DNA from 4 places in the Desulfosporosinus paludis genome. Region 1 is predicted to be linked to each of the others. Evidence: a T-box and tRNA genes for the amino acid it is inferred to sense, from the RefSeq annotation. Region 1 holds a T-box; the other regions hold tRNA genes.
The links. A T-box is a leader RNA that pairs with one kind of tRNA and senses whether it is charged. The one in region 1 lies ahead of thrS (threonine--tRNA ligase), so its partner is inferred to be a tRNA-Thr.
Positions count from the first base shown of each region.

Region 2: it has a tRNA-Thr gene. The T-box ahead of thrS (threonine--tRNA ligase) is inferred to sense a tRNA for this amino acid. The anticodon was not compared.
Region 3: it has a tRNA-Thr gene. The T-box ahead of thrS (threonine--tRNA ligase) is inferred to sense a tRNA for this amino acid. The anticodon was not compared.
Region 4: it has a tRNA-Thr gene. The T-box ahead of thrS (threonine--tRNA ligase) is inferred to sense a tRNA for this amino acid. The anticodon was not compared.

Region 1 covers NZ_CP144211.1:2,855,794-2,863,484, forward strand. The annotation lists gene thrS (threonine--tRNA ligase) at 1-1,763, opposite strand, end outside; T-box leader at 1,812-2,024, opposite strand; gene ytxC (sporulation protein YtxC) at 2,118-2,990, opposite strand; gene VZF35_RS14300 (MgtC/SapB family protein) at 3,244-3,984, opposite strand; gene speE (polyamine aminopropyltransferase) at 4,348-5,202, opposite strand; gene VZF35_RS14310 (aminotransferase class I/II-fold pyridoxal phosphate-dependent enzyme) at 5,204-6,658, opposite strand; gene VZF35_RS14315 (DUF1638 domain-containing protein) at 7,297-7,691, opposite strand, start outside.
Region 2 covers NZ_CP144211.1:2,408,645-2,416,335, reverse strand. The annotation lists gene cysS (cysteine--tRNA ligase) at 1-467, shown strand, start outside; gene VZF35_RS12185 (Mini-ribonuclease 3) at 479-910, shown strand; gene thyX (FAD-dependent thymidylate synthase) at 907-1,587, shown strand; gene rlmB (23S rRNA (guanosine(2251)-2'-O)-methyltransferase RlmB) at 1,584-2,333, shown strand; gene VZF35_RS12170 (hypothetical protein) at 2,428-2,583, opposite strand; gene sigH (RNA polymerase sporulation sigma factor SigH) at 2,608-3,255, shown strand; tRNA gene VZF35_RS12160 (tRNA-Thr) at 3,359-3,434, shown strand; gene rpmG (50S ribosomal protein L33) at 3,580-3,729, shown strand; gene secE (preprotein translocase subunit SecE) at 3,942-4,163, shown strand; gene nusG (transcription termination/antitermination protein NusG) at 4,206-4,733, shown strand; gene rplK (50S ribosomal protein L11) at 4,769-5,197, shown strand; gene rplA (50S ribosomal protein L1) at 5,248-5,940, shown strand; ribosomal protein L10 leader region at 5,983-6,113, shown strand; gene rplJ (50S ribosomal protein L10) at 6,137-6,664, shown strand; gene rplL (50S ribosomal protein L7/L12) at 6,718-7,098, shown strand; gene rpoB (DNA-directed RNA polymerase subunit beta) at 7,504-7,691, shown strand, end outside.
Region 3 covers NZ_CP144211.1:2,344,807-2,352,497, forward strand. The annotation lists gene VZF35_RS11770 (DUF4062 domain-containing protein) at 495-1,550, opposite strand; gene VZF35_RS11775 (hypothetical protein) at 2,005-3,348, opposite strand; tRNA gene VZF35_RS11780 (tRNA-Thr) at 3,718-3,792, shown strand; gene VZF35_RS11785 (hydrogenase small subunit) at 4,550-5,668, shown strand; gene VZF35_RS11790 (nickel-dependent hydrogenase large subunit) at 5,676-7,079, shown strand; gene VZF35_RS11795 (cytochrome b/b6 domain-containing protein) at 7,167-7,691, shown strand, end outside.
Region 4 covers NZ_CP144211.1:1,955,525-1,963,215, reverse strand. The annotation lists gene VZF35_RS09955 (FAD-binding and (Fe-S)-binding domain-containing protein) at 1-801, shown strand, start outside; gene VZF35_RS09950 (alpha/beta hydrolase family protein) at 893-1,180, shown strand; gene VZF35_RS09945 (multidrug efflux MFS transporter) at 1,347-2,552, opposite strand; gene VZF35_RS09940 (alkyl sulfatase dimerization domain-containing protein) at 2,804-4,084, shown strand; tRNA gene VZF35_RS09935 (tRNA-Thr) at 4,198-4,273, opposite strand; gene VZF35_RS09930 (molecular chaperone) at 5,299-5,982, opposite strand; gene VZF35_RS09925 (iron reductase) at 6,097-6,597, opposite strand; gene VZF35_RS09920 (dimethyl sulfoxide reductase anchor subunit family protein) at 6,788-7,669, opposite strand; gene VZF35_RS09915 (4Fe-4S dicluster domain-containing protein) at 7,682-7,691, opposite strand, start outside.

The DNA of each region.
Region 1 (7,691 bases):
ATTTTTTCAGTTTGGGCCTCGCGAATTTTATAGCCAATTTTTTCTTTGCGTTCATCTGTTTCAACTCTTATATCTAATTCATTAAGACGAGAAACCAACGTTCTGGCATATTCCTGATGCCGCTCACTAATAGGCAGTATACGAACCTGAATAGGTGCTAGCCAAGCCGGAAAAGCTCCAGCATAGTGTTCCGTCAGAAGCGCAATGAACCGTTCAATACTTCCATAAATTACACGGTGAATCATGACCGGCCGATGCTTTTGTCCATCTTCCCCAATATAGGTTAAATCAAATTTCTCCGGCATTTGGAAATCGAGCTGTATGGTCCCACATTGCCAGGTTCGATCAAGACAATCCTTGACGTGGAAATCGATCTTAGGTCCGTAAAAAGCTCCGTCACCTTCATTTATCTTGTAATCCAAGCCTCTTTCCTCAAGCGCCTCTTGAAGTGCTCGAGTTGCAGTTTCCCAATCCTCATCAGAGCCCATGGAATCTTCAGGACGGGTAGATAGCTCCACATGATATTCAAAACCGAATACTTTGTAGAAAGTATCCACCAGCTCAATAACCCCAAGGAGCTCTTCCTTAATTTGAGACGGAAGCATAAAGATATGAGCATCATCTTGAGTAAAATTCCGGACCCGGAGCAGACCATGAAGGGCACCCGAAAGTTCATGGCGATGGACAAGTCCCAGTTCCCCGACTCGCAGAGGCAAATCTCGATAACTGCGCAATTTGGTTCTGTACATAATCATACCACCAGGACAGTTCATGGGCTTTACTGCATAATCTTGTTCATCAATTTTGGTGAAGTACATATTTTCCTTATAGTGATCCCAGTGTCCGGATTGTTCCCACATTGATCGATTGAGAATAATGGGGGTCTTGATCTCCTGATATCCACGTTTGCGGTGTTCCTGCCGCCAGAAATCTTCAAGGGCATTGCGCAAAACCATTCCTTTGGGATGGAAGAAAGGAAATCCTGGACCCTCATCATGAAGGCTAAAGAGATCAAGCTCTAAGCCTAATTTGCGGTGATCACGACGTTTAGCTTCTTCTAATTTAAACAAATAATCTTCAAGATCTGCCGCTTTAGCAAAGACTGTTCCATAGATACGCTGAAGCATTTTATTTTTCTCGCTGCCGCGCCAATAAGCACCGGCCAAGCTCATCAGTTTAAACGCTTTAATGATCGATGTCGAAGGGATATGTGGACCGGCACAAAGATCCGTGAAATTTCCTTGAGTGTACATAGAGATCGTAGCATCTTCAGGCAACCCTTCGATAAGTTCGACTTTATACCCTTCTCCAAGCTCTCCGAAGTAGTTTAAGGCCTCAGAGCGAGAAACTTCCTTGCGTTCATAGGTGTAGTTTTCCTTAGCGAGCCTGCTCATTTCCTTCTCGATTTTTTCTAAATCTTCTGGGGTGAAAACATGCTCGGAATCAAAATCATAATAAAATCCTTTGGCAATGGCGGGTCCTATACCGAACTTTGTCCCGGGAAACAAATTTTCCACCGCTTGTGCCATTAAGTGAGATGTTGAATGTCGGAGGATCTCCAAGCCCTCTTCACTGTCGAGAGTTACGATCTCCACGGCCACATTCTCCATAAGCGGATAAGAAAGATCCTTTAGCTTGTCATTCACTTTACCTGCAACAGCGGCCTTCGCTAGGCCTCGTGAAATAGAGGCGGCCAACCCAGCCAATGTTGTTCCCTGTTCAACCTCACGTATTGAACCATCTTTCAAAGTCACTTGAATCATTTTTATCACTCCTAACGAATTTTGTAACGCAAAAAACTCTCGTCCCAACATAGGGACGAGAGTTACTCCCGTGGTTCCACCCAATTGAAAGAAAAAATCCTTCCACTTGATTACCCTTAACGCGGGAAACGGCAAGGCTTACTCATTTCGGCTTTGCACTCAAGGGTGGTCTTCTCCTGACCTTCGTGAGAAATGCTTACAGCCGCGGCATTTCTTCTCTTGCACTTAAGATCAAGGTACTATCCCTGTCAACGCTTTGAACTAAAAATTTTTCAAATCCAGTAAACAAGTTGCTTATGCAACACTTATTAACTAGCTTTAGTGATTCTATTATACAAAAACCTTGCTTATTTGTCAAAAATCCTCACATAGAGAACAGCCGCTGCAGTCGCGCACACGATTCCCAAACACATTTCGAATCGTTTGCAGCGTATCCATAAAGCCATCATAGCGGATATGCAAAGTGATCTGACGTGGAGCCACAGCGATTAGGGCGCTTACAAGAAGGTCTTCGTAACCTAACTCATGTAAATTATCAAGCTGATAATCTGCCAGGTAATCATGGGTTACATCATCTCCTTGGTCGTCAAAAAGGCGAAACTTCCCTTTAGATGTCATGCCAACGTGAAGATACTCTAGCTGAGGAGTTTGGTTATCCACAAAATGTTTTAAGAGTTGTATGAATTCCAGATACTCCTTTTCCACAATGTACTCTTCAATAGCGAATTCTACGGCTTTACTCACATCACGCTTATACTCTTGAGCGCGAAAGCTCAGAAAACCCTCGATATCGAAAATTGAAGAATGGTCCAAACAACTAAGAATTTGTGTTACTAATTTTGTTTTGCGGCTCACACGATAGGTGCGCTCCTGGCCCAACCCTCTGTTCAAGTATTCTAAAGCCTTTTTTAGGATTTTTTGTCCATTATCATCTAATAAATAATTACTTTTTTTAATAATGCGGCGAACATGCTCTTTCTCCCAATGAAGCAAGATCGTTTCAGCTAAAGCGTTCGCTAAATAATATCGGTGGATTTTTTGCACCATCTCTTCATTCTCGGTCTCTGCAAGAGATGTATTCAGAAACTTACAATGAATAAGCCAACGTCTTCCTTGCTGCTGTTCAATAATTTGTACGGGAAGCTGTTCTTGCTTACCCAATTCACGTAAGCACTCGCATATACTCTCATGGTATTTTTGCGTACCTAAGCGCACAGAATGTTCCACTGGCACCCCTCCATACTAAAGTATATGACTTTGTTAAAGTCATATTTCAGTTGGGCCAATCTGTTAGCATTTTTCAAACCTATATTTTTTGAAAATAGTATTGGTCATCTCTTACTATTACCATTAATTAACACTTTCATTCCCTAACTTTGCCTACTCTTTCCTCTCAATTAATTACTTTAATCAAGCAGATAAAAAGCAAGCCCCTCGGCTAATGCCGAGGGGCTTTGAGAAACAAGTATAAAAGAATGCGCTACATTGTAGACGTTTTATTATTCTTTTTCAATACCCTTTTATTGGCTAAAGCAGAGAGAAAAGAATCACTGCTGTCAACCACTTCCTTATCCGCTGAATAAATTCCATCAATTTCATTAATATCTTCAATCAATTGATCAATGTCGAGCTTACGAAACGGAGTCCTTAACTTGTAGTGAATCAAGGTCCGGTTTTGTTCCTCTTTTTGTAGGCTCATGGAAATATTTTGCGGAACAATACCATGAGACTCAATGACTCTATTTATTTCCTTGACTTTGCAAGTCCCATTAAGGGCAACGACTTTAAGTGTTTGACTGTTTCTGAAAAAATAATTTTCTACCAAACGTTCAAGGGTAATGAAAACCATAAAGGTGACCAGAGACGAGGAAAAATAGAAACCTGCTCCAACTGCTAATCCAATGGCCGACACAACCCATAAGGATGCAGCGGTCGTTAAACCCCTAATCGATGTTTTATCCCTGAGGATTGTCCCGGCACCTAGAAAGCCAATCCCTGAGACTACTTGAGCAGCTAAACGAGCTGGGTCTTTGTTAACTGATGTAAAATTAGTAAAGCCGTACATGGATAAAATCATAATTAAGGCGGAACCTAAGCACACTAAAATGTGGGTTCTAAACCCGGCAGGGCTATCGTTTCGTTCACGTTCAAGACCGACAATCCCTCCAAAAATACAAGCTAAAAGAAGTCTAAGGGCAACTTCATAATCGGTAATATGCACTGTTTTTCACATCCTTCTCCGTATCGTTCAGCCTGCTCAGTTAAACAGCTAAGATCAATCGAGTCTTAATTGATTAACCCAGCTTCCCTAAACAGCAGATTAATAATGATAATTTTAGCACAACCCGACAAATTCAAACTAGCGCATTTATTGTTAAATGAAAGTGAGAAAAACTAAAGATTCTCTTATGATAATCTATTCCAACTATTCGAGATAAAGAGTATAATTCCTTTAAATTTTATCAGAAGTAAAAATGTTCTAATTAATAAATTTAATACCTAAGTAAAATAAATAAGGTTGTAACAAATTTAAAAATGTTACAACCTGGACAAAAGTATAAGATTTCTATAACTACTTTATAATTTATTCCTCTGTATTTTGTAACAGCTCTTTTACGTAGTTAGGTAGGGCAAAGCACCCTTTATGAATTTCGGTGTTGTAATACTTCGTTTTGATTCCCAGGCTGTTCCATGCCTGCTCATCTATATGAGTTAGGGGATCGTAGGCTTTCGAGGCAAAACCAAACAGCCAGTGCCCCGATGGATATGTTGGAATATGCGCCTGATAGACTCGGCAGACTGGGAAAAATTCTTTAATTCGTTTATGTGCCCGCTGCATCGACTTTGCATACGACGAATAATAAGGACTTTCATGCTGATTAACAAGAATTCCATCTTCCTTCAGCGCTTTAAAGCAGTTGCCATAGAATTCTTTAGTGAATAGCCCTTCCCCTGGTCCGAAGGGATCAGTGGAATCTACAATGATTAAATCATAGGCATTTTCCTTGGAGCGGACAAACTTCAGTCCGTCCTCAAAATACAACTTCACACGTGGTTCATCGAATTTGCAGGCCGTCTGGGTCAAATATTCTCGGCACACATCGACGACCATCTTATCAATTTCTACCATGTCAATGCTTTCAATCGAGTTGTAGCGCGTGAGTTCTCTTACTGTTCCGCCGTCGCCAGCCCCTATGACCAAAACATTTTTGATCTTAAGGTTGGTCGCCATTGGCACATGGACAATCATATCATGATAAATAAATTCGTCTTTTTCGGTAACCATCATTAAACCGTCCAACGTAAAAAAATTGCCAAACTCCTTAGAGTTGAAGACATCAATTCTTTGAAACTCGCTTTGTCCGGTATAAAGAGGCTTATCTACCTTAATAGAAAAACGAACGTTGTCAGTGTGTTGTTCTGTATACCACAATTCCATGTTACGATTCCTCCAATACTTTAATGCTCCTAACGGACATATCCTCCGTCCCTGTCAGGAAACAGCCCTTGGCCTTGGCATAGGTAATATAATCAATAATTTCATTGGTTATCCGTTCTCCTGGCGCCAAAATAGGAATCCCTGGTGGATAAGACATAACAAATTCTGCACATATATACCCATCACTAGCTTCGAGATCAACTGAATGCTGAGGGGAGTAGAAAGCTTGCTGAGGCGTCATCACTACATCAGGATTAATGTACTCATGATCAAGCATTCCCACTTTATCTTTCATATAACGCCGTTTAATTTCAGACAAAGAAGACACAAGTCGTTCTAAGGCCAGTTCGCGGTCTCCCACCGAGATGATGGCCAAGATATTGCCGATATCACCCATCTCGATCTGTATCCCATAATCATCACGTAAAATGTCATAAACTTCAATTCCTGCCAACCCTATTTCACGAGTATAGACGGAAAGCTTGGTGTGATCAAAATCAAACACGGAATCCCCATTAATAAGTTCTTTAGAAAAAGCGTAATAACCCCCGATTTTGTTGACTTCTTCCCGCGCATAGTGAGCAAGGGATGAAACTTTATCAAAAATGTTTTTACCGTCTAAAGCTAGGTTGCGTCTGGAAATATCCAGTGACGACAAAAGCAGATAGGAGCCACTGGTAGTTTGGGTTAAATTAATCGTCTGACGTACATGACCCGTACTTAAGCGACCACTTTTCAACAAAAAAGAACTTTGAGTCAGTGATCCACCCGTTTTATGCATGCTAACTGCTGACATATCGGCTCCCACTGCCATCGCACTCACGGGCAAATCCGCCCCAAAATAAAAATGAGTTCCATGCGCCTCATCTACAAGGACAAACATATTTCGCGAATGAGCAAGCTCTGTAATGGTTTTCAAATCCGAGCAGATGCCATAATAGGTTGGATTATTAACGAAGATTGCTTTTGCATCGGGGTTTTCCTCAATGGCTTTTTTTACATCATTCACCGACATCCCAAGTGGTATTCCCAATTGTTTGTTGACGCCGGGATTTACATATACCGGAATCGCCCCACTGATAATAAGTGCATTTATGGCACTTCGGTGAACATTGCGGGGCATGATAATCTTGTCGCCCTGTTTACACACACTCATGATCATCGCTTGAACCGCTGCTGTAGTTCCATTAACCATAAAAAAAGCGTGCTCTGCGCCGAAAGCGTCGGCAGCCAGTTCTTCCGCTTCCTTAATTACAGAAACGGGATGAACCAGATTATCGAGTGGCTTCATGGAATTAACATCTACCGAGAGACACCTTTGCCCCAAAAATTTTGCAAGTTCGGGGTTTCCTCTGCCTTGTTTGTGACCAGGCACATCAAATGGTACGACTCGCATAGATTGATAGTTTTCAAGTGCTTCATAAATGGGTGCCTTGCTTTGCCATTGTAAATTCATGAAAAGCACCACCTCTCCCTATCCTTAAATTGAAAACTTTTATCCTAACACCTACTTAAAAACAATATGATTAGTATATTAAACAATCGCGAAAATATCAATGAAATAGACCTTAACGCAACCCTTTATAATCCAAAGCATTCTCGCGTCAGGTATTCCGCTGCATATAACTAAGATAAACGATTGCTTTTTAAGCCTGGTATTATCAGTTCTTAGACCCTAAAAAACCAATATATGTGTATAATACGACGGAAACTAATGATATGCAGAAAATAAGCTCTCTCTACCCATAACACTCTCAACCTCTAAATTTAGATATCTCAGATTATACCATATCTGATGGGGTTCACAAGCCTGCTGAGAGCTCCGAAATTCCTTAACCCAACATTTGATGTCAAGACTTATTAATTTTTATCAAAACAGTCGCCAATAAGGCAGGAATGAATGCTAGAGCACAAATAAACGCCATGTTTTTAAATCCATACAATATGGCCTATGCTGCTAAGGGTTAAATGGATTTATCATTACTAACCACGTATGTGTATATGTACGCATAAAAAGATAAGACAGACGAAAGATGCTGCCTAAATCGAATCGTATAACTAGGCAATAAACTCTAAACCCTTAGAACTACGAAATCAGATTTTCTGATGTTGATTTCTAAAACTTGATTCATCGATCAATCCATGTGGCGGAACGTTGATAAATTCATCTTCAAGCCAAGGTCCATGGACTAATTTTTTAAAATATGTTAAACTCCCTTTCGTTATCTCATGATCTAATTTTAGTAACCTCCCTATTTCCCTGGAACGCTGCAAGTATATCTCATCATTGTTAATACCTGTGCGAATAAATAAGACACGCTTATAGTTACTATACATAAGGTCAAGGATTTTGGCTGCCATTTTTTCTCCATACTTTTCGTAGGTGCGATGATACTCTCCAATAATCGATCCCTCGCTATTCGTCCAGCCACATGACATATACAGCGTACCCAGTTCCTCCAAATGGTGCTTTTCATAATTTGCTTGAG
Region 2 (7,691 bases), 450 kb from region 1:
TTCGTTTAGCCCAGCAGGCTCTTGACCGAAAGGAGTCCGTCAAGGATGAACGGATTGGGGAAGGACTGTTTAAGGCTGCCCAGGAAGCCCGTGAATCCTTTGAGAGAGCGATGGATGATGATTTCAATTCTGCATTGGCCTATGCTGCTCTCTTTGAATTAGCAAAGACTATGAATGGGTATGTCCAGGAACATCCTGTTTCTTCTGAAGGACTGGCAAAAGCGCAAGGAACCTTGGTTGAGCTGGGAGAGGTGCTGGGATTTGATCTTCTGCATCCTTCCCAAGTACACGTAGAAAATGAAGAAATGCTCTCCAAGGTGATGGAGATCGTTCTTCAGATTCGCTCTAAATCTCGGCAGAAAAAAGACTGGGAGATGTCAGATTTTATACGAGATGCCTTCAAGTCCCAGGGAATTATTATTGAGGATACTCCGCAAGGTGCGAGGTGGCAAATTAAAAAGTTTTGAAAGGTGACCGTATGCGCAGTTGGCAAGAAATGAACCCCTTAACCCTAGCATATTTGGGGGATGCAGTTTATGAACTATGGGTTCGGACGCATTTGCTGGAGTTAGGACATGAAAAAGTTAAGGAACTTCACAAACAAGCGATTCGTTACGTTTGCGCTGGGACTCAAGCCCAGATCTTACATGCCTTGCTCCCGGATCTTGGCGATGTGGAACAGCAGGTGGTTTTACGTGGACGCAATGCTAAAGGCGGCTATCCGAAAAATGTTGATGTTGTGACATACCGTCATGCCACAGCGTTTGAAAGCTTAGTTGGGTATTGGCAATTGACCGGACAGGTAGAGCGTATGCACTGGGCATTTCGTCAAGTGGAAGGAATCTTAGAGGAAGGATTAAGAAAAGAAATAGGTATAGACGATGGAGAAGAAAGAGGGCTGTCGAAATGAAAGTGGATCTAATTCAATATACACCAGATCCTGAAAAGGTTGTGGCTTCCGCCGCGCGTTTGTGCTACTCGGCAGATCCTGTGCCGGAGCTTTTTGAACGCCTGGATGATGAGACAGTGGCTCGTTTTGTTCGTAAATTACGCGATATGGGCCATCTTTCTCCCTTTGAACATGTGAGCTTTCAGTTTTCTATCGATGGAGTCTCGCGGGCTTTGTCTCATCAACTAGTGCGTCATAGGATCGCCAGTTATTCTCAACGCTCTCAACGTTATGTAAAAGAGAATGGCTTTGAGTATGTTATTCCGCCGAGCATCCGACGGAATCCCGAGGCTATGGAACGCTTTGAGGGGGTTATGGCACGCCTTCAAGAGGAGTACCAAGCGCTTCAGAATATGGTCCCTGCTGAAGATGCCCGCTTTGTCCTGCCCAATGCCTGCACGACTTCGTTAATGGCTACCTTTAATGCACGTTCGTTATTGAACTTCTTTGAGCACCGCACCTGTATGAGAGCTCAGTGGGAAATTCGCAGCCTGGCGGAGAGTATGCTGGATTTAGTACGCAATGTGGCTCCAAATCTGTTTAGTGAAGCAGGACCGACTTGTGTGACTCTGGGAGTATGTCATCAAGGTACCTATAGTTGTGGAAGATTACAAACCCTTCAAGGAAAGAAGACGTGAATAATTTGAACGATGAAATCGTTTATGGTAAAAATCCGGTGTTTGAGCTTTTAAAAAGCGGGAAACCTGTCAACAAAGTTCTCTTGCTCTCGGAAGGTTCGAATGGGCGGAATCAAGAAATTCTCTCCCTCCTGCAGGAAAGGAACATCCCATATCAATTTGTAGATCGACAGGTCCTTGATCGTTTAACTCAACGTGAGCGGCATCAGGGTATGTTGGCGTATGTAGCTGCCAGGGAGTACGCTGAAGTTGAAGACATACTCGCCCTGGCGGAAAAACGGCAGGAAGATCCGTTTATCTTAATGTTGGATGAAATTGAAGATCCCCACAATCTGGGGGCATTGTTGCGGACCGTTGACGCGGTGGGTGCTCACGGAGTTATCATTCCCAAACGGCGCAGTGTTGCCTTGACAGGAACGGTTGCGAAAACATCAGCCGGAGCTGTCGAACATGTTTTAGTTGCGCGTGTAAGTAATTTGGTGCAAACACTTAAAGATTTAAAGAAGAAGGGGTGTTGGGTGTCTGGTGCTGAAGCCGGAGGAAGTGATGCTTTTAAAGCAGATCTCACAGGCTCACGAGTCATTGTCATCGGCAGCGAAGGCAAAGGCATCAGTCGTTTGCTGCGAGAGAATTGTGACGAGCTTATCAGCCTGCCGATGAAGGGGAGAGTAACGTCGCTTAATGCGAGCGTTGCCGGATCCGTTATGCTTTATGAAACTCTCAGGCAGAGGCTCCGCTCCCGCTAAATCTAGAGCGGAACATAGCAAGATACGAGGCTCAAAGCACGATCAGACATAGAAAATCGAAGGGCGTAATAATGCTTGTCTAAAAGTCTCGCTTTCAGACAACTTCGAGCCTTGTTCCCAGATCTTTGACCTTGAACTTTACGAATAGCGACAGAACAACCAAAACTTCGCCTTGACGCTGTTCTTCAGCGTCGAGTATAATGAGAATGTTCCCGTGGACAAGGGCTAGGCGAGATTGCGTCTTCTTCATGACGACATTGTAGGGGGGATCAACTTGACTTTTCAAGCCCAACCAGAACCAGAGTGCGAAATCATCGACATTATCGTAGATGAAGAGATGGTTGAGCTTGCCAAGGAAGGCGACGCGGCAGCACTAGAGTATCTAATCAACAAATATAAAAACTTCGTTAGGGCAAAAGCTCGTTCCTATTTTCTCATAGGGGCGGATCGCGAAGATATTATTCAAGAAGGAATGATTGGACTCTATAAAGCCATTAGAGACTTCCGCGGCGACAAACTCTCTTCATTCAGGGCATTTGCGGAATTATGCATAACCCGCCAAATTATTACAGCTATTAAAACAGCGACAAGGCAGAAACACATTCCCCTAAACTCGTATGTATCTCTTAATAAGCCTATCTATGACGAAGATTCTGATCGAACCCTGCTTGATGTCATCTCGGGAACTCGCATCACGGACCCGGAAGAACTGATTATTAGCCGAGAAGAGTTTGATGACATTGAAGAAAAGATGGGTGAAATTCTCAGTTCCTTAGAATGGAAGGTACTGATGTCTTATCTGGAAGGGAAATCGTATCAGGAAATTGCTGTTGACCTGAAGAGACATGTGAAATCGATCGACAACGCGTTGCAGAGAGTGAAGAGGAAACTTGAACGCTACCTTGAACGTCGGGATGGATAATTTTACATACACTTCTAAAGAAAAAAAGCTTGCATTTGGGGAGAAAAGATGCTAAATTATATGAGTGCCTAACAGCGGAGCGTTGCTGCGGTACAAACAAAATGCCAACGTAGCTCAATTGGTAGAGCAGCTGATTTGTAATCAGCAGGTTGCGGGTTCGAGTCCCTTCGTTGGCTCCATTTATTTTGAAGTATGTTTATAAAGACAGCTAGGCTGTCTTTTTTGTTACCAGGTATTTTCTTGACAGGGTAATCATCTTGTGATAAAGTACTTGAGTAATGGAATAAATGCAGCGTCCTACCGTTGTCTGGGAGGTGTTCGTGAATGCGTGTTGGCATTATTTTAGCGTGTACGGATTGCAAGCACCGTAACTATGCTACGATGAAGAATAAGAAAAATAACCCTGATCGTTTAGAAGCCCAAAAGTACTGCAAGGTCTGCAAAAGCCATACTCTCCATAAGGAAACCAAGTAATTTTTTTTTTGCACCTGTCGGAAAGTACAACTTTTAGTTAAATACTTTCTGCATAAGTGTAGCTAAGGCAACCGCCTGCGCCTGATGGCTAACAAGTGTGAAGACAGTGCCTTTGGACGCTGGCCGAGTTTTCTTTATAACTGTTTAGATTGTACGCCAGGAAGCGTTGTCACAGTGTCGAGGACACCGATGTCGTGTAAGGATGTGAAGTGATGGGCGCGTTGAAGAAACCAGCTAATACTCAGCGACAGACGGAAAAGACTGCAGAGTATTTCCGTGGGGTTGTGAGTGAATTAAAGAAAGTTCACTGGCCAAGCCGTAGACAATTGCTCGCCTACACAGGAGTTGTGTTTTTTGCGGTGGGGATTGTGTCCATTCTCATGTGGGTTGTGGACGGCGGTTTAAGTATGGCCTTAACCAAGCTAGTGCCCTAAACTGCGAGTTTCTGCGGCAGTGTCTGAGGAGGTCCCTGAGAAATGGCAAAAGACTGGTTTGTTATTCACACGTACTCGGGTTATGAAAACAAAGTTAAGATGAATCTCGAAAAACGAGTCGAATCCATGAATATGGAGGAGAAGATCTTTCGCGTTCTTGTTCCAATGGAAGACGAAGTTGAGTTTAAGAACGGGAAGGAAAAGGTAACCAAGCGCAAGGTTTATCCTGGCTATGTGCTTGTCGAGATGGAAATGACCGACGATTCTTGGTATGTTGTCCGCAACACACCGGGAGTGACTGGTTTCGTAGGCACGGGAACAAAGCCGATTCCACTTCTTGAACAAGAGGTTATCCGGATTCTCCAACAGATGGGCATGGATGAGCTTCATGCTCGCATTGATTTCGAGGTTAATCAAACTGTCCAGGTTATTGCTGGGCCGTTCAAGGATTTTGTGGGAGTAGTTCGAGAAATTCTCCCGGATAAAGGTAAAATGCGTGTGGAAGTATCGATGTTTGGAAGAGAAACACCTGTGGAGTTGGATTTCGCACAGGTACAAAAACTCGACTAAAATAGGGATTACTCTATCAAGGAGGTGTAATAACAATGGCAAAGAAAGTAATTGGTTTGGTTAAATTAGCGATAACAGCAGGTAAGGCTACACCGGCACCTCCGGTTGGTCCGGCTCTTGGTCAACACGGGGTTAATATCATGGCCTTCTGCAAGGAATACAATGAGCGTACTAAGGATCAAGCAGGGCTTATTATTCCGGTGGAAATTACCGTCTATGAAGATCGCTCTTTTACCTTTATTACCAAAACCCCACCGGCTTCTGTGTTGCTTAAAAAGGTAGCCAACATTAATTCAGGTTCTTCTGAACCGAATCGCAAAAAAGTTGCCACGATCTCAAAAGCTAAAGTGCGCGAGATTGCGGACATTAAGATGAAAGATCTTAATGCAGCAAGTGTGGAAGCGGCAATGCGGATGGTAGAAGGTACAGCAAGAAGCATGGGCATCATCGTTGAAGAAGTCTAAAATGTATTGTGGGAGGGTTAAACCCGCATTACCACAAGGAGGTTAAGTGAATGGCTAAAGTAGGAAAAAAATATCAAGAGGCCGTAAAGACCTTTGATCGCACTGGATATTACGAACCCCTTGAAGCACTTGCAATTGTAAAGGCTAATGCGAAAGCAAAATTTGATGAAACCATTGAGGTTGCTTTTAAATTAGGCATTGACACCCGTCATGCTGACCAACAAATTCGTGGTGCTCTTGTGCTCCCGAATGGAACGGGTAAAACTCGTTCAGTTTTGGTTTTTGCAAAAGGGGACAAGGCGAAAGAGGCAGAATTAGCAGGTGCTGATTTTGTGGGCGCCGAAGATATGATTGCGAAGATTGAACAAGGGTGGTTCGGGTTTGATGTGGTAGTAGCTACGCCGGATATGATGGGAATGGTCGGAAAGCTCGGCCGGGTTCTCGGACCTAAAGGCTTAATGCCAAACCCGAAAACTGGTACAGTAACACCAGATGTAACTCGTGCGATTAAGGAAATCAAAGCTGGTAAGATTGAGTATCGTGCCGAAAAAGCTGGGATCATCCATGCTCCGATAGGCAAAGCTTCTTTCAGCCCAGAGCAATTGTTAGAGAACTATCGTACTTTAGGGGAGACCATTGTAAAATCAAAGCCAGCGGCAGCCAAAGGTCAATATATTCGTAGTGTAACGGTAACGTCGACCATGGGCCCTGGTGTAAGTATCAATCCCGTAAAGGCGCTCTAATCAGAGTTCTCTTGACAGTATTCTACAAAGAGGGTACACTTATCAGGAATTGAATATCCGCTGTAGAAAGCAGGTGCCGCATGGCTTAATTTCCTGCCGAGGTCGGAGAACGTGCCTATAGATATACTTGGCATTCTTAACCTCTGCAGCAGCGGAGGTTTTTTACTGAGTTACCCTAAGGAAGGAGGTACACAAAATGCCTAATATCGAAGAAAAAAGTCTGGTTGTCTCGGAGATTAAAGAGAAGTTTCAACAATCCTCTGGGGTTGTTTTAGCGGATTATCGCGGTTTAACCGTGGCTCAAGTGACGCAATTGCGGACACAGCTTCGCCAAGCCGGCGTGGAGTATCGAGTTTTGAAAAACACGCTTGTGCGTCGGGCGGCTCAGGAAGTAGGAGTTGAAGGACTCGAAACTTACTTGGAAGGACCAACAGCCCTTGCTTTTAGCAAAGATCCTGTTGCCCCTGCTAAAATCCTCTTAGACTTTGTCAAAGTCAATAAACTTAAGACATTCAAAGTCAAGGCTGGAGTTTTAGAAGGCAAAGTTATTGGACCTGATGGGGTTAAAGATCTGGCAGATCTCCCGTCGCGAGAAGTGTTGCTGGCCATGGTTCTGCGGGGTATGCAAGCACCTTTGGCAGGTATGGTCAATGTTCTTCAAGGACCGATTCGCAAAATGGGTTATGCTCTCGAAGAAGTGCGTAAACTCAAGGAAGCTCAATAGGTTTAATAATTTACAGGAAATAAAATGTTGAATAGTTTAAGGAGGAAATAATAATGTCTAAAGTTAATGAAATTCTCGAAGCAGTTAAAGGGTTAACTGTCCTCGAACTCTCCGAACTCGTTAAAGCCTTTGAAACCGAATTTGGTGTCAGTGCTGCAGCTCCTGTTGCTGTTGCAGCTGTCGGAGGTGCTGCAGCACCTGCTGCTGAAGAAGCAGAAGAGAAAACTGAATTTGATGTCATCCTGACCAATTGTGGTGCTTCTAAAATTAATGTTATCAAAGTTGTTCGTGAAGTTACCGGCTTAGGTCTGAAAGAAGCCAAAGATCTCGTTGACAATGCTCCAAAGCCAGTTAAAGAGAAAATTACCAAAGATGAAGCTGAAGCTTTGAAAACTAAATTAACAGAAGCCGGCGCAACTGTCGAAGTTAAATAAGTTTAGAGAAATAAAGAAGGTGCTCTCTAAGATGAGGGCGCCTTCTTTGTTACCAGTCGCTAAAAGTTCATTAAAAAGGCATTTCCTTGAGTCCATAATTTAAGGTCGGATTTCCTTGATATTAGTTCCAAATCCAGAGAATCTTCTTGACATAGAATAGTGGATTTGGTATACTTTATGAATGTTACTATACATACGATTGGGATTTTTACTTAATTCGTCCATGCTATGGTAATAACTAACAGGCATTGGATAATAAGGAGATAGTAGTTTGAAATTGTCGCAATGATGCGGAATACCATAGACAGTTTAAGCGAGGTTTTATTAAGAGGCCTTGCTTTTGGCTGTCTATGTCAATATATTATACCTCAATGAGAGAAAACCGCACTGAGGGGTGAAGCGTTAATGTTCTATCCTGTTAAGGTAGGGATACGAGAGCGTTGGAGTTATTCCAGAATTCGGGAAGTCCTCGACATGCCAAATTTAATTGAAATCCAGCAGAACTCCTATCGTTGGTTTCTTGATGAAGGGTTGCGCGATATGTTTCGCGATATATCCCCAATTCAAGACTTCACGGGCAATCTCGTTTTGGA
Region 3 (7,691 bases), 510 kb from region 1:
ATAAAACTGAGCCTCCGTAGGCTAAGTTATGGGGGTACGGCAATATTGCCTGTGCCTAGTGTACCGGCAAAATGCACCATATACTCACCCACTCAGTTCCGTTCACGGCAATCCTGTACCAAGCCTCTAAAGAGGCTCCCCATCTAGACAATCCTAAGTGTAAAAAGTGGGCATACAAAAATTTTTATAATTTTTTGTGTAAAAAATCCGGCCCCCCTGGCTGTAAGCACAGATTTTTCCACTACTCACTCACCTGTAAAGTCACTTCGAGCAAAACCTTTAAGCACAATTTTCTTGGGGTGATGCAAAAATAAGTCTTCAATAGATGCTTTATGGGGACATGCTGATATAAATGTAACTAGACGATACTCTAAACTAACCGAAAAAGACTTGGAGGCAGCTATGGATAAGGCATCCTCCGAGAATGTAAATCGTTTTGTGTAAATGAAATTTTTGCATAGATAAAAGTGTTGATTCAAAAATTTAATCCAGTACTATGCTATTATTTGTTTGCTAAGTCTATTTTGCTCTAGTCCGGTTTTCTGTTGAATTTGAACGTAGTTCTGTTCATTCAAACCATTCTCTTGTATTATTTTGACCAATCTTTGACGTAATTTCGTATATTCTTGAATGTTCCTCTCCAGTCTATTCTCTTCAATTTCACCACTGCTTGATATTGCAAAATTCTCTTTTTTAACAGACCAATAATCCTTTCCGAAGAACTTTACACAATCACCAAAAGTTTCATTCACTAAAATTGAAATAGGTGTTGGTTTTATTGACCAGTACATGAGGTCTTGTATTACGTTTTCGGATAACATTTCCTCATATAGTTTTACAGTTACTATAGCTTCTTTAGTTCCGACTGAACTTAAAATCTGCTCCGACAACATTTCAACTCTATCATTCATTTTCCCTAACATAGAAAGTGTATCAAGTATACGTTTTTCCTCATTATCACGAGTCAAAAAAGAAAACATCATGCCTGCCCATTGTTGTCTAAGATATTGCTCTATATCGGAGAAGTCAGTAAACGGAACGATTGCATTGTTCACGGCACTTTTTCGAACTTCATCTATAAAGCTAAAAATCTTAATATTATCGACCGATGGATAGATAATTTTACTTTCGTCTATATCAGGGTTACTTTTGTTTCGTAAATACACGTGATGTTCGTTATATACTGATTGTTCCACTAAAGCAAATATAGGAATTTTTTGTTTACAAGCCTCTCTGTATTCAGCATTTGTAATTGAATACTCGGTGCTCTTAAACTGTCCTCCGAATCTACCTCCTATTACTAGTACAAACATTTGAGCATTAGGAACTTCAGTTATGCAAGCATCATGAGTATGTACTTTAGGATCATAAAACACAGAGCCGTCTTCACTTAAAATTGGCTCGTAACCGATGGTTTTAATAAAATATCGTAAATTTTCCCTTATATATTTGAGATCATAACAAGTAGAACTAACAAAAACTTTTGGTGAGGCCATAGCAACCATTCCTTTAATTGAATTAACTGTAAAATACTTTTCTACATTTTTCACTAGAATCCTTCTATTCTCAATTCAGCATTACGTAAATTTAGCCTCCCCTTGCTAAGAAACACCCCGACATCAAGTTGACTATGCCTAGTGCAAGGGGAAATATTTTCTAACATTTAGAGACGACCCTCCAAGGTTTTATCGGAAGTGCAAGCTTCATCACTTTACTATGAACGTTTATAGGGCCACCCCTTTGAAGAACTCTAATGATTTAAAAGTGAGGTTGCAATTTTTAAAAATTTTTTCGAGTAAAAAACACGGCCCCTACCAATCACATTCCCTCCTCCGTTACACTTTCAAATTAATGCAGAGCACTGATCTTAAACATAAAAATAAGTCACCTCCTAGCACTGATAGCTTGAGTTTAGCATTAACTTATCCAACCATGCATTCTTGCCAAGAAGTCAGGAATTGGGGCTGGTAATAAAACAACAGAGTGTTTGTGATGCTATTGATATTAATCATTTTTCTTCCTTATTTCCTTATTGTATGACTTTTCAAATATTGATAAGCCTGTAAGTAAATAATTTAGAAACTCACCACTATTAAATAACAATAATAACTCCTCTTTAATGTTTTTATGGATTATGACCTTATCAGTATTATTAAAAAGATGTTTAATATTATTTTGAAATGTATCATCATAATTGTATTGATCTTCATACTTACCAATTAGATAAATTACATAAGTAACCGTAATAACGGTACTATGTGCTAACCCTATTAACTCGTCATATAACCTTTCCGATTGAAATTGATTCTTTTTTATTATATTGGTAATTTCTTTTACGAAAGGTTTAAATGACCGTAATGTAATTATTTGTATTGATAATAAATTTGCATATATCTTTGCTATTGAAGGTTTCAAAATATTAATCTCGTCAATCGATGTTAAAGAAACTAAATGTTGATCGAAATTATTTGCATATATTTTACAGCTTCCAATACATCCATCACTTCTAAATCCATAGAAATCAATACTATTAGTTGGCTTAGCAATATAAAACGGGTATTGCCTTATTCTAATTTTATACAAGATTAGCCCAAAAAAAGAAAATAACACATAAGCATTTCGATCATTTGAAGTATTATAAATAGCTAATGCATGTGTACCAAGTTCTAATTCGTTATTTAAATCATTTAGTAATTTTTCATTATTAATAATCGAAACAACACTTTTATTGCTGTTTTCATTTACAATGCTATTGATTATATCTGTATAATCGGGCAGAACCCCATTTATTTTATATTCTTTACAAAACCATTCATAACCTATTTTAGCAACTAAACGTAACATATTTTGTGAACCTAACATTTTAAATAGTTCTTCAAACTCAAGGTCTTCAGTTATCTGAAGATTGTGTATCAACTCATAAAAGTGTTTACTTTCATTATCAATGCTTTTATTAATCATTTTAAAAAGATATTTCTTTTCATTTTTTATTACAGGATACGAGCTACCATCTAATATATTATTAAATCTGGACGTTAGCTTATCAAATTTGTACCCATCAATATCCAGATTTGCATAATATGATGGAATTTTACCCTTTTTAGACTTTATATTCAAAAAGTTCCTAATTCTTCTGCATTTCTCAATTATATCAAATTCGAATGTATCTCCAAATACTTGATTATGTTCTACACTACATACATTTGCATAGGTTATTTTTCCATTTGTCAAAGCATCCGGAATTATATGAGATTCGTTTATAATTATCCCATCTTCAACACTTTTATTGCAATATATACACCTCTTCATTTTTTTGCTCTCCTTTATTGAGTTTTGTATAAACCCCACAAGCTATTGCTATAACCTATGTATAGAGATACGGGTTCCTTTTCCATATATTCTACATCTTACCTATACTACCTGCAAAACACCAAATACTTACAATACTAATATAGATATGAAGCTATTCCCTAAAATGAGCATTTAGAAATCATCAATACCTTACTAAGTGTAATTTGTTAGCACGAAACTGAAATTAATGACAACTATTAAAAATAACACCCAACCTTATCAAGTAGAAAAAACATAAAGATTTTTGATTTAGACTTAACAAAGGAATCGACTTATGTTATACTATCTAAGTCGTAATGAGCTGCTCTATTTGCAAAAAAATGAGTTGCTGTTAACGAAGAATGGCTTTAAATCAACACTTTTTATGCCGATGTGGCTCAGAGGTAGAGCAGCTCACTCGTAATGAGCAGGTCGTCGGTTCGATTCCGACCATCGGCTCCACTGGAAACTTAGACCCCGCAAGCGATTGCGGGGTTTTTGCTTGCTGTAAAAAGGCCCCCATCATTCCTTGATGAGGGTTAACACGAGAGATGGTATCCTGGGAACAGACTTAATTAAGCTGTGCTCTTACACTTTATGTAAAGCAGCTTCCATGTGTGTGTTTAGCACAATTTAAAAAGAAGACCTCCGCGTCCGAAGGTCTTCTGCGCAATGCCCCATTAGGGTTAATCCCTATTTAAAATGGGACAAAATCTTCAAAAAGCTCCTTCCGTCGAAAGACGGAAGGATAAAGGGGGTTTCACTTTCACTACATGCAAAACGCTAAAATTACTTTCGACATATTATAACATATATTTACAAATTTGTGTTAAATAGTATTATGGTAATTTATTACATATTGCTATGCCATTTTGTCATATCCCTTTGTCAAAATGCAATACCGCTTATTATCTGCTATTATCGCCCATAAGCCAAACATTTAAATTGAAAGTTCATAAGTTGGCTGCAACTAAGTCACAGCTAAAATCTCTAATGCTCAAAAAAAATCCCCTCACGAGGAGGGAGAGAGTGAGAAAAAGGGTGTTTATGTAAACAACTTAAAATAAGTTGTTGTATCCTGTTCTGCTATTATAAACCATATTTGTTAATTTGCCCAGGTATTTTGTGATTTTTTTTTCAATCTTATTATAATCTAAGCATAAAATTTCGAGTGTAACTTGTGCTTTTTGGAAATAATACCATCACAAGGGGGTGTGCCATACTGGATCGACGAGACTTTCTTAAATTAATTATTAAGGGAGCTATTCTCGGCAATTTTTATCAACTTATTACCCCTCCTCTAGCCCAAGCGGTTGCGGCTGGCGACGTCAAGAAGCTTCCCGTGGTGATGATTGAAACCGGTACTTGTACTGGGGACAGTATCTCCCTAGACAATATCTGGACCCCAACGTTTTCGGATATTCTCTCGAACATTGTTGATTGGCGTTATGATTGGAGCATGAATCAGGCACAAGGAGATGCCGCCTACCGAATTCTCCAAGAGACCTATGAAAAACTGCCCAACGAATACATTCTGCTTGTACAGGGGTCTATGATTCGAAGTGACGGAGGACATTACGACCATGTTGCTTATGAGCAAGGCAAACTCATAACTGGTATGGAATTGGTTCGCCGCCTGGGCCTCAAAGCTAAATACGTTGTTGCCATTGGGAGTTGTGCAACGTTTGGAGGCCCCGTTTCTGGCTATCCTAACCCGACTCAAGCCACAGGGGTGCAAAATATCCTGCCCGAGCGGAAGGTTATTAATGTCTCGGGGTGCCCGGCCCATCCGGATTGGACTATGGGAACGTTACTCCATCTAGCCTTATATGGTGAACCAGAATTGGATAGTTACGGAAGGCCGAAGCTTTTTTACGGAGAAACTGTACATAATCGCTGTCCTAGGCGACGGGATTATGACCAAGGGATTTTCGCCACAGACATTGGTCAGAAAGAATGTCTTTATCGGGTCGGCTGCAAAGGACCTGTTACTTATGCCGATTGTCCGACTCGACGTTGGAACGACCGCTTTAATTGGCCCATCGGCTGTAACACCCCTTGTATTGGCTGTACAGAGCCAGGCTTTCCGGATCTGATGTCCCCGTTTAGCGTCCACTCGCCCGATATTCCAATACCTGGCGGGACAAAGATTGCCACAGATTCCATTGGTCTTGGGGTTTTAGGATTAACGTCTGCAGCAATTGTGGGGCACGTTGCGGCCTCTCTTTACAAAGGCAGAATTCAGAGGAATCTGCTGAAGTCTTCCGTCCGAGGAAAGCACCGACTTTCTCTTAAAAAAGCAAAAACCTTTCATCACTATCGAGTGAAGAAAACTTGATCGAGGAGTGACTATTCTGGAGAAAAAAACTATCTTCCCTGTGACGCGCATTCACAACCCTATGTTGTTAGAAGCTTGGCTAGACAATGGCGAAATTAAGAACGCCTATATTTCAGATACCCTCTACCGGGGATTTGAACAAATCTTAATTGGGCGTTCCGCAATGGATATGCCCTATTATACTCAACGAATTTGCGGCATCTGTTCTTCCGCCCATGCCATTACAGCAGCGCTAGCCGTTGAGAAAGCTTTAGAAATGCAAGTACCTTCCAATGGACTTTTAGTACGCAATCTAATCCTGGCTAGTGATTTTATCCAAAACCATATTCGTCACCTTTATTTGTACGCCTTGCCGGATTATTTTCGCGGTCCTGATCTAGCTCCCTTTATTCCTCATTCGGAATCCGACCTGCGATTGTCTAATCAAGAGAATACCACTCTGACCGAGCATTATTTCAAAGCCATAGAAATTTCTCGGTCTGCCCACGCAGCTTTTGCTGTTTTCGGAGGAAAAGCTCCCCACGGACATGGGATCGTGCCTGGAGGTGCGAGTATGGAAGTAGATGCTGACAAGGTTAATCGCTATCGAGGGTATATCATGGAAATATTAAGCTTTCTGGACAATGTTCTTCTGCCGGATGTTGATTTGATTATTAAACGCTATCCTGAATACGTAGACCTCGGTCAAGGCATCGGTAATTTCATGTCCGTAGGAGGATTTCCAAGCCCAGAAGGAAGTATGCTATTCTCCCAGGGCGTAATTCTTCAAGACGAGCGAGAAAGCTTCAATGAGAACTACGTGACCGAAGATGTGACTCACGCTTGGTATAAACCTCACGGGCCCCTACACCCCTCAGAAGAGGACACTATTCCCGATCATAGTCAAGCCAAAGGGTACACTTGGGTCAAATCTCCGCGTTATCGCGGCCAACCTGTTGAAGTCGGCCCTTTAGCCCGAGCGATCATCAACAAGGAAAAGGTCATAGGACATGGTGCACTCGCTCGAATTTGGGCACGATCCTTAGAAATCAAGAAAATTGCTCAAGCCACTCTGGTTTGGCTGAATCGCCTGGAACCGGGTTCAGAAACTCTCAACCGAAAAATGGGGCAAGATTCCGGGATCAGTGTCGGGCTCCACGACGTCATGCGCGGCTCTTTAGGGCATTGGATTGCTGTCAAAGAAGGACGAGTCCGACATTATCAAATCATAACCCCTTCGGCATTTAACTTTGGTGCTCGGGACGAATCAGGCACCCGCAGTGTCGCAGAATCGTCATTACTTGGTCTGAAAGTGCAATCAGAGGACCTAAAAGAAGCAGGCAGGGTTATCCGCTCCTTTGATCCCTGCTTTTCTTGCAGTGTTCATATCATTGACGGTGAAAAGGTCCGAGCTTTAAGAATTCCCGTTTAAGAGCAAACCCCGCGAGCTTTTCACCTTTCTTCTTTTTATAAAAATTATCCGTTAAGGTTATTAACTTTCAAGGACATGGTAATCAATATGAAGCGACAGATCAAGCTTAGAAAACCTTTCTCCAAAGAACTTAAGAAGGGAAAGGTAAAAGGAGAAATTATCCTTTTCCAGCCTCTGTGGGTGAGGATTTTTCATTGGGGGTTTGCTTTAAGCCTGACCGGAATCCTTCTAAGCGGTTTGGAACTGCATAAACCCGCTGAATTTTTAGCTGTAAACTATGGCGATATGTTCAAAATTCATGTAATATCAAGTTGGTTCGCCCTTGGGTTTGTGGCTATACGATGTACAGATGCCCTCCTCCGACGGGATCACTCTCTTATTCCAAAACTACATAATTTTAAACTATTCCCGAAACTCTTAGCTTATTACCTATTCCTCCGTACGTCTCCTCCACCCAGGCGGAAATATAACAGTGGGCAAGCGCTCATGTATTTTTCCTGGTTTCTCCTTTTCCTACTGGCGAGTCTTCTGGGGTTTGCCTCTTACTGGCAAGGAGAACACCTAGTTTGGGCTTGGAGGTTAGTAGGAGGCTTTCAACACCTGCGTTGGATA
Region 4 (7,691 bases), 900 kb from region 1:
CTCTGGAATCCATGGATGCCAAAAGGTGGGAAGGTTCCATCCTTAAAACATCAAGAGCATAAAGCCAAAGCGCTCAATACAACAGATAGCCCGTCACCGCTAAAAGTCGTTTATTTTCCAAGTTGTATTAGCCGTTCGATGGGAACGGCCAAAAACGATCGAGATCAAAGGGCCTTAAGTGAGGCGATGCTTTCTGTTTTGGCAAAAGCGGGTTATGAAGTTATCTCACCACCAATGATAAGTGGGCTTTGCTGTGGTATGCCCTGGGAAAGTAAAGGCTTTTTCGAGACGGCTGATAAAAAAAGCAAAGAGCTGGAGGAGGTTTTGTTCGCTACCAGTGAAGGAGGTAAGTATCCAGTTTTGTGTGATACAAGCCCGTGTTTGTATCGAATGAAACGGGTGATGCATTTGCTGAAACTCTATGAGCCTGTAGAATTTATTCATGACTTTTTGCTCAATCGGCTGACGTTTAATCAATTAAAAGAAACAATCGCACTTCATGTAACCTGCAGCTCAATAAAGATGAATTTAAAAGAAAAGTTTTACGCTGTAGCACATGCCTGCGCAGAAGAAGTTATTATGCCCGAGGATGTCCATTGCTGCGGTTTTGCAGGGGACCGTGGGTTTACCTTTCCAGAGTTAAACCGCTCAGCGTTAGCAACACTTAAAGAGAGTCTGCCTGACAATTGCCGAGCAGGATATTCCAATAGTCGAACCTGTGAAATCGGGTTATCTCTTCACAGCGGTATTAGTTATCAATCAATTGTTTACCTGGTAGACGAGTGTACGAAATCAGTTTGACACAACGTTAGACTTTATCTAGGAATCTCATCCCCTCTGAGATGAACTACGGAGACGATTGGTAAATCAAAACTTAAGTGGGGACTAGAGTATGCAAAATCCTAGTGGTACTCATACCGATAAACAACTTGCCTTAATCAGGCGATATGACCCTATCAAAAATATTGAATCACTTTCGACACGCCCAATACTCTTATTGCATGGCGATGCTGATACAACAGTATCAATCGATAGCCAGAGGTATTTCTATCAGCAAATGCAGGTTTTCAATAAGAAGGAAGTCCGTTACATTCGGTTCGTAGAGATTCCCGATCTAAACCATCAAATTACGTTAAGTATTGTAGAGGAAATGATTAATTGGCTTGACTTTCACGTCTGAAATGGTACCTTTTTATTACAAAATCAGTTAATCGATTGCTGTCCATGAGCTTAAATATAAATGACCTCCCTCTGCTGTAGTATACCCCTTTAAGATAGATAGATTAAAGGAGTTATATAGTCCAGCGAAGGGAGGCCGTTGTAGTGTTCATTGGAGTGAAATGGTGTTAGCCTGTGCAATTCGTGTTAGATTCCAGACTTCCTTTGCTTGTAACGTAAACCCACAGAGCATTAATGAACAGTAAGATACTAGTGGAAAAGAATACATAATGGAAACCCCAATAGGCTGCCATCTGACCTCCGATCACAGGGCCAGCCACGTTGCCTAAATTTTGAGCTGCGTTATTGTAACCAAATATTCTGCCTGAGATTGTATCAGGAATATTGCTTTTAAGAAGGGAATTGATGGAGGGCAGAAAACCGGCGGTAGCCATGCCCATCATGAAGCGTAGGATTATTAACTGCCAGGCATTATGGACATAGGCTTGAGGAATCAAAATTATAGCTGTCACTAGTAGGCAGACAAATAATACCGAATAAGGCCCTACCTTATCAGATAGCTTGCCGAGAAGGGGAGCGATCAAAACATTAGCCAATCCTACCGCGGAGACAACAGCACCGGAAATAATTGCGACATGGTTCACATTATTTGTTAGCAATTTAACATAGATGGTAACAATGGGTTCAATGGACATACTGGCTAACTGCAGCATAAATGAAGTTATAAACATGGCAATAAGTATTTTGGGTTTGTCAATAGTTTTCCATAATTCTTTGCCGGACAACCGAGCTGAATTGTTCGGGATAAAATCTTCGCGAATAAACACTAATGCAATAAGAAAAGCCAAAAACAGAAATCCCCCAGTGATATAAAATACATGTCGCAAACCGATTAGTTCAGATAATGTACCGCCGACAAGAGGTCCGAGCAGTGAACCTCCGACGGAACCTGAAGCAAGAGTCCCCAGTGCCCAGCCGGCATGTTCTCTAGGTGTTTGAGAAGAAACAAGAGTAATCGCTGCCGGCACATAACCGGATATAGCCCCCATTAAAAGGCGGAGGCCAACCAGTTCATAAATATTATGAACGAATCCAATTAGAATCATAATCACAGCCATTCCTAGACTAGCTCGTATTAACATGAGCTTGCGACCATGTATATCGGCCAGCTTACCCCAGAGCGGTGAGACTAATGCAGCTGAGAGAGCAGTAGCGCCGAAGGCAACACCGGACCACTGTTCAACTCTGGCGATATCGTGTACACCTAATTGTTGAATGTAAAGGGGAAGAAACGGAATTACGAGGTTCATTCCAGCCATTGTGGCGAACGAGCCGAACCAGCAAATAATTAAGTTGCGTTTCCAAATTGGCATGAGTGTTTCCTTTCGATTATCAAAATTTATTATAATAAACATTTTAACTTCGTTTTTGTAAAGATACAAATGATATTAATTTTTAATGTTGTCAACCGAAACGTTCCCTAGCTCTAAACTCCATCATCAAGTTCGTTAGCCATACAGCACCAATATATGTGTTAAAAACTGTAGGTCAAAAGCATTACAGCGATTCGGATTATGTGCTACACTTAATCAGTCCTATTCAAATCAAATGAGAGGTGCTATCAATGTTACGACCAGATGGGGAACAACTATTAAAAGAATTTTCAACAACAGCATATCCACGTCAAGTGACAGAAATTATTCCCGACGTTGTATATCACGTTATGGGCTATGGTGTCAGTAATGTCAGTTTTATCATTGGAAAAACTTCAGTCATACTCATCGATACCCTTGATACCGACTATCGTGCCGAAGCCCTTAAGGTTATTATTGCTGGGTATACCGATAAACCAGTCAAGACTATCATCTACACTCACGGACACCCAGATCACCTTGGCGGCGCTGGCGTTTTTATAGACAGTGATCCGGAAATCATCGCCTTTGCTCCTTGCAAGCCAGTCCTTGGGAGAATGGATGCCCTGCAGGATGTGCTCAATCGGCGTGGCGTCAGACAATTTGGTTATGAACTCAGCAACGAAGAAGTCATTTCTGAAGGTATCGGCATTCGTGAAGGTATCGTTCAAGGTGAGGGTCAAAGGGCTTTTGTGCCGCCAACCACTGTTTATCGTGAGGAAAAAATATTGCGCGATATTGATGGTATCGCTCTTGAACTTGCTGCAGCTCCTGGCGAATCTGATGATCAGATACTCATCTGGCTGCCAGAGCAAAAAGTCCTTTGTTGTGCTGATAATTACTACGGTTGCTGGCCCAATCTATATCCCATACGAGGCAGTCAGTATCGAGATATCAGCACTTGGGTAGACACTTTGGACAAGCTGATTGCTTATCAAGCTGATTATCTTCTGCCAGGCCATACCCACCCCATCATCGGTAAAACCGCTGTTGAAGAAACTTTAACTAACTTTCGTGATGCTATTGATTATGTTCTCACAGAAACCCTTAAAGGCTTGAATCGGGGCATGACCATGGATGAGGTGGCAGAAGCCGTCAAGTTGCCTGAAAAGTGGGCTAACCTTCCTTATCTGGGTGAATTCTATGGTACTGTTGCTTGGTCAGTTCGAGGCATATATGCTGGCTATGTAGGTTGGTTTGACGGTAATCCGACCAAGCTCAATCCGCTGCCAATTCAAACCCGAGCGGAAAAAACTATTGCTCTCATGGGTGGTAAAGAGTCGGTTCTTTCTGCTATCAGCCAAGCCTTGAATAACAATGACGCTCAATGGGCCATTGAGCTTGCAGATATTCTTATTGCCGCGGATAATACCGATAAACAGGCGAAACAATACAAAGCACAAGGCCTCATCAGTCTTGCTCATTTGGAACAAAGCGCTAATGGTCGTCACTACTACCTTGCCTACGCCAAGGAACAGCTCACTGATTTGTAACCAAGTGTTCGAGAAACATCAAAGTTTTTACACGACTCCTTTTTTGTCAAAATTTGATATAGCAATGGGCACAGAAAAAGGCGCTTATCACAAGCGCCTTTAAATATTAGATCTGGAGCCGATGGCAGGACTCGAACCTGTAACCTGCTGATTACAAATCAGCTGCTCTACCAATTGAGCTACATCGGCATGCATTTATGAGACGAAAATTATTGTATCAAGATTTGAAGTCATAGTCAACAACTAAGACATAATAATTTAACAACTTAGGGTGTTATTATTCTGTTCCAGAAGAGCTGAAGATATTATTTAAGTTACGACTTGTCGTAATCATTATGACTGTCGTTCCACTGATCAGAAGTTTACCAATAGGAGCACAATGTGAGCGCATGAAATCGAGTTCTGCATACTTAAAGTGATGGTTAATAATTTAGCGGTCCTATTTTTCTTTGATTCCCTGACTTATTGTTAAACAGATAAACAACATTTACGGGCTATTAGAATTTAAATTCTAAGCCTCTTTTATAGTTAATAATATAAAAGGGGGGTGGTTAAAATTATCAAAAGAATTAGGACTTATGAGAATGGACTCGGCGAAGTGTATGTTGTGAAAGAATATTGGAATGGTGAAATAGTTATCCACCAAGAAGGAGTTAATAAGCATCTCGATGTACATTCAAATGACTACCTTGCTTTAAAAATGTTACATTCCTTGAGTGCCTAATTAGGTTCCCCCCTGGCCTAATGGCTTGGGGGAAAAGGGTATCGTCATGTTGGTATTTCCATTATAAGGTTTAACATTATAATCACACATTGTTCATCAAATCGTAACAAGTATGGTTTATTATAGAAGGTAACTACTAGCTCGCAAGCTTAGTGTTTTTTCGTAAGGCCTGTTCCTTCTTCTTTCCCCCTCCTCGTGAGGGGATTTTTTTTCCTCTCTCGTTGAATGCGTGAGAGGGATTGACCCAAGGATGTGTCTGCTTCCTCGGAGCAGACAAAACGCGCTCACAGTTTAGTGAACGCGTCAGTTTGTTCTATTACTTAGAAAGTATAACTTTGTTGTATACTTTCTGAAGCATAAGTGCAACTAAGGCAGCCGCCTTCGCCAAGGCTAACAAGTGCGAAGGCAGTGCCTTCGCACTTGTTAGCCAAGTTTTCTTTATCCTGAAGAAAACTATAGGCAATAAATTAATGTACTTCAAACTTGTTGTCTAATATTCGTAAGATATAAGTTCTTCAACAGCTTGTCTGTCAATCGTTACATAACCGTGTAAAATCTTAGCCATACCCTGGTAGAATTTTGTTTGGGCACTTTGCTCAACCTTTTGGCAGAAGTCAGGAACCCATTTTAACAAATGTTCGTCAAGGAAATCTTGTTGATCCAGCAGGATTTCTACCATACCACCGTAATCTTCCTCGTTGATTTTTTGTAGAGCAAGCAGGCTGAGCTGGTACATAAAATCCAGTTCTAAGCCAAGATGATCATCGGCTTCATGCCCATACTCTTTAGCGACCAATGAATATTTTAGATAGGCTCTGCGGACAGCCAAAGTTTCTTCTTGGAATAATAGACGTTCTTCGTTGAGATATGCGGATTCCCAAGGTGGGGCAGGAAGTTCATAAGGCCCGATGAACATACGTGTATAATCCCAATGCAGGCGGTCATAGTTTTCTTCACTCAGAAAATCTGCAAGTTTGAGTTGGCTAATAATAGCTTGTACTCCTTGAGAAATTTCTGTGCGTTCGTCTTGAAATGGGAATTCTTGCAAGACGCTCTCTGAAAGGGATTGAAGGAATTTCTTAGAAGGTTCTTGAAGAAATGCCCAGCGCAAGAGATTGTACGCCGAGACTCGCAATTCCATAAGCGGAAGCACCGTTTCTTTGATGTTTGTCATTTAAATAGCTCCTTTACCGTGAACTTTTTGCAGCTTAATCTATCCAAAATATCAACTTGTTTTCAAAAGTTTATATAAGGAAAGGTTTCTGAATCTGGAACTTAGAACTATGGACTAGATGTTGATATGAAGCACAATGAGAAACGCCAGTAGAACAATGGTAAAAAGATGTCGGGAATAGGCCGATCTGAATAGTTTTCGCTCCAACACCTTATTAATATCCAAACCTGACACCATGACAAGAATAAAACCTATAGTGGCTAATATCCCGGTGATGAGTAAAGAGACCGTTATCTTAGCCGCAGGCCAAAGGAAAAGATTAAGGAAAAACAGACTATGATAACCTATGAGTATAAATAAGGTCCAGCCTAAACATTGATGGCAATAGGGGAAGAACTTTTGGGCCTTGCTGCGTTTATTGTTATCTGTGACAAATTCGTAGAAGATTGCTTTAAATGCAGATAAAATCAGCAAGGCTGCAATCAGGAAACAAGAGAATCCTCCTGCATGACGCGCAGTAACTCGTGTAGTCTGACTAATTGGCCCAAAGACCAATGCTACTATGATAATTAATGACCCTGAAAATTTCCAATAAGGCAATTTAAAATAAGGCATTGACGGTATCACTCCTAGCATTCCTTTAGATAATCAATATCATTCTTACATGATCAGACCTGGAATACTAGATATTTAAAAAATAATTTTCAAAAGGATAGGGATTTTAAAAACAGAAACCCATAGTAGTCGGATGAACCACTCTATGGGTTTCTGTCTGTCTTGAATTCTCTAGGGGTATTATTATGCCTTAGCCGAAACTAATAGGCACCGCAATGGCGTAGAACAGGTAGCGGCCCACGAACTCACCGACCAGAACAATGATAAAAGCGAGATAAATGGTGCTTGCGGGAAGTGTCATCAGTTTCTCAGGTCCTTTTTTGTAGAGAACATAGGTGACAAGAGCAGCACCCACCACTGTGAGAAGCCAATGCAAAATCATGGGGAAGCTGTAAGTGGCGGAGAGCAGCTGCGCTGAAGTTTGACCAGCTTGACCTCCTCCAGATAAACCAGACAGGTATTGAGGTAAGAAAATCAATTGAAGAACGATCACAGCTAAGGTAAGCAAGCTAATGCGTTGGAGCAAAGAAACGGTAGCTTCTTGGAGCTTTTCCCCTTTGGCAGAAAAACCAATCGTTGCTGCGGATGCGATCATTCCTAAGACAAAGGTGGTTCCAAAAAAGGAAATAAACGTATCAGCAGCCATCCAAGCCGGCATGATCGAAGAACTGTAAATGCTGGACATGCTGAAAATAGCCAACAATCCGATAATCGCTGTAATCCAGTTTAGGGCATTTCCGGACTTGTTTTTAGAGTTAAAGTAATAAGTGATAATCCAGAGAAAAAAGAACACACCGCTAAAAAAGATTTCTCTGCTGAGCCAAGATGAGCCAAGATTGGCGATGGAGTAGAAAGCAATTGCAGGAGAGCCTAGATGAAACAGAGAAATGAGCAGGGAGATGGCCATGATGGGACCTACAGCGAGTAGTCCAAAATTGGTAAGCTTAACCGCAGTTTGCGGATCAATTTTCTTGGAGAGGAGAGAACGTAAGATCACTAGGACAATATAGGTACCTACGGCCATTTGAGTGAGTATGGTGAAGATAATTAAAGGCCATTCTGTGCTAGCCATACAATACCTCCTTTACTTCTTA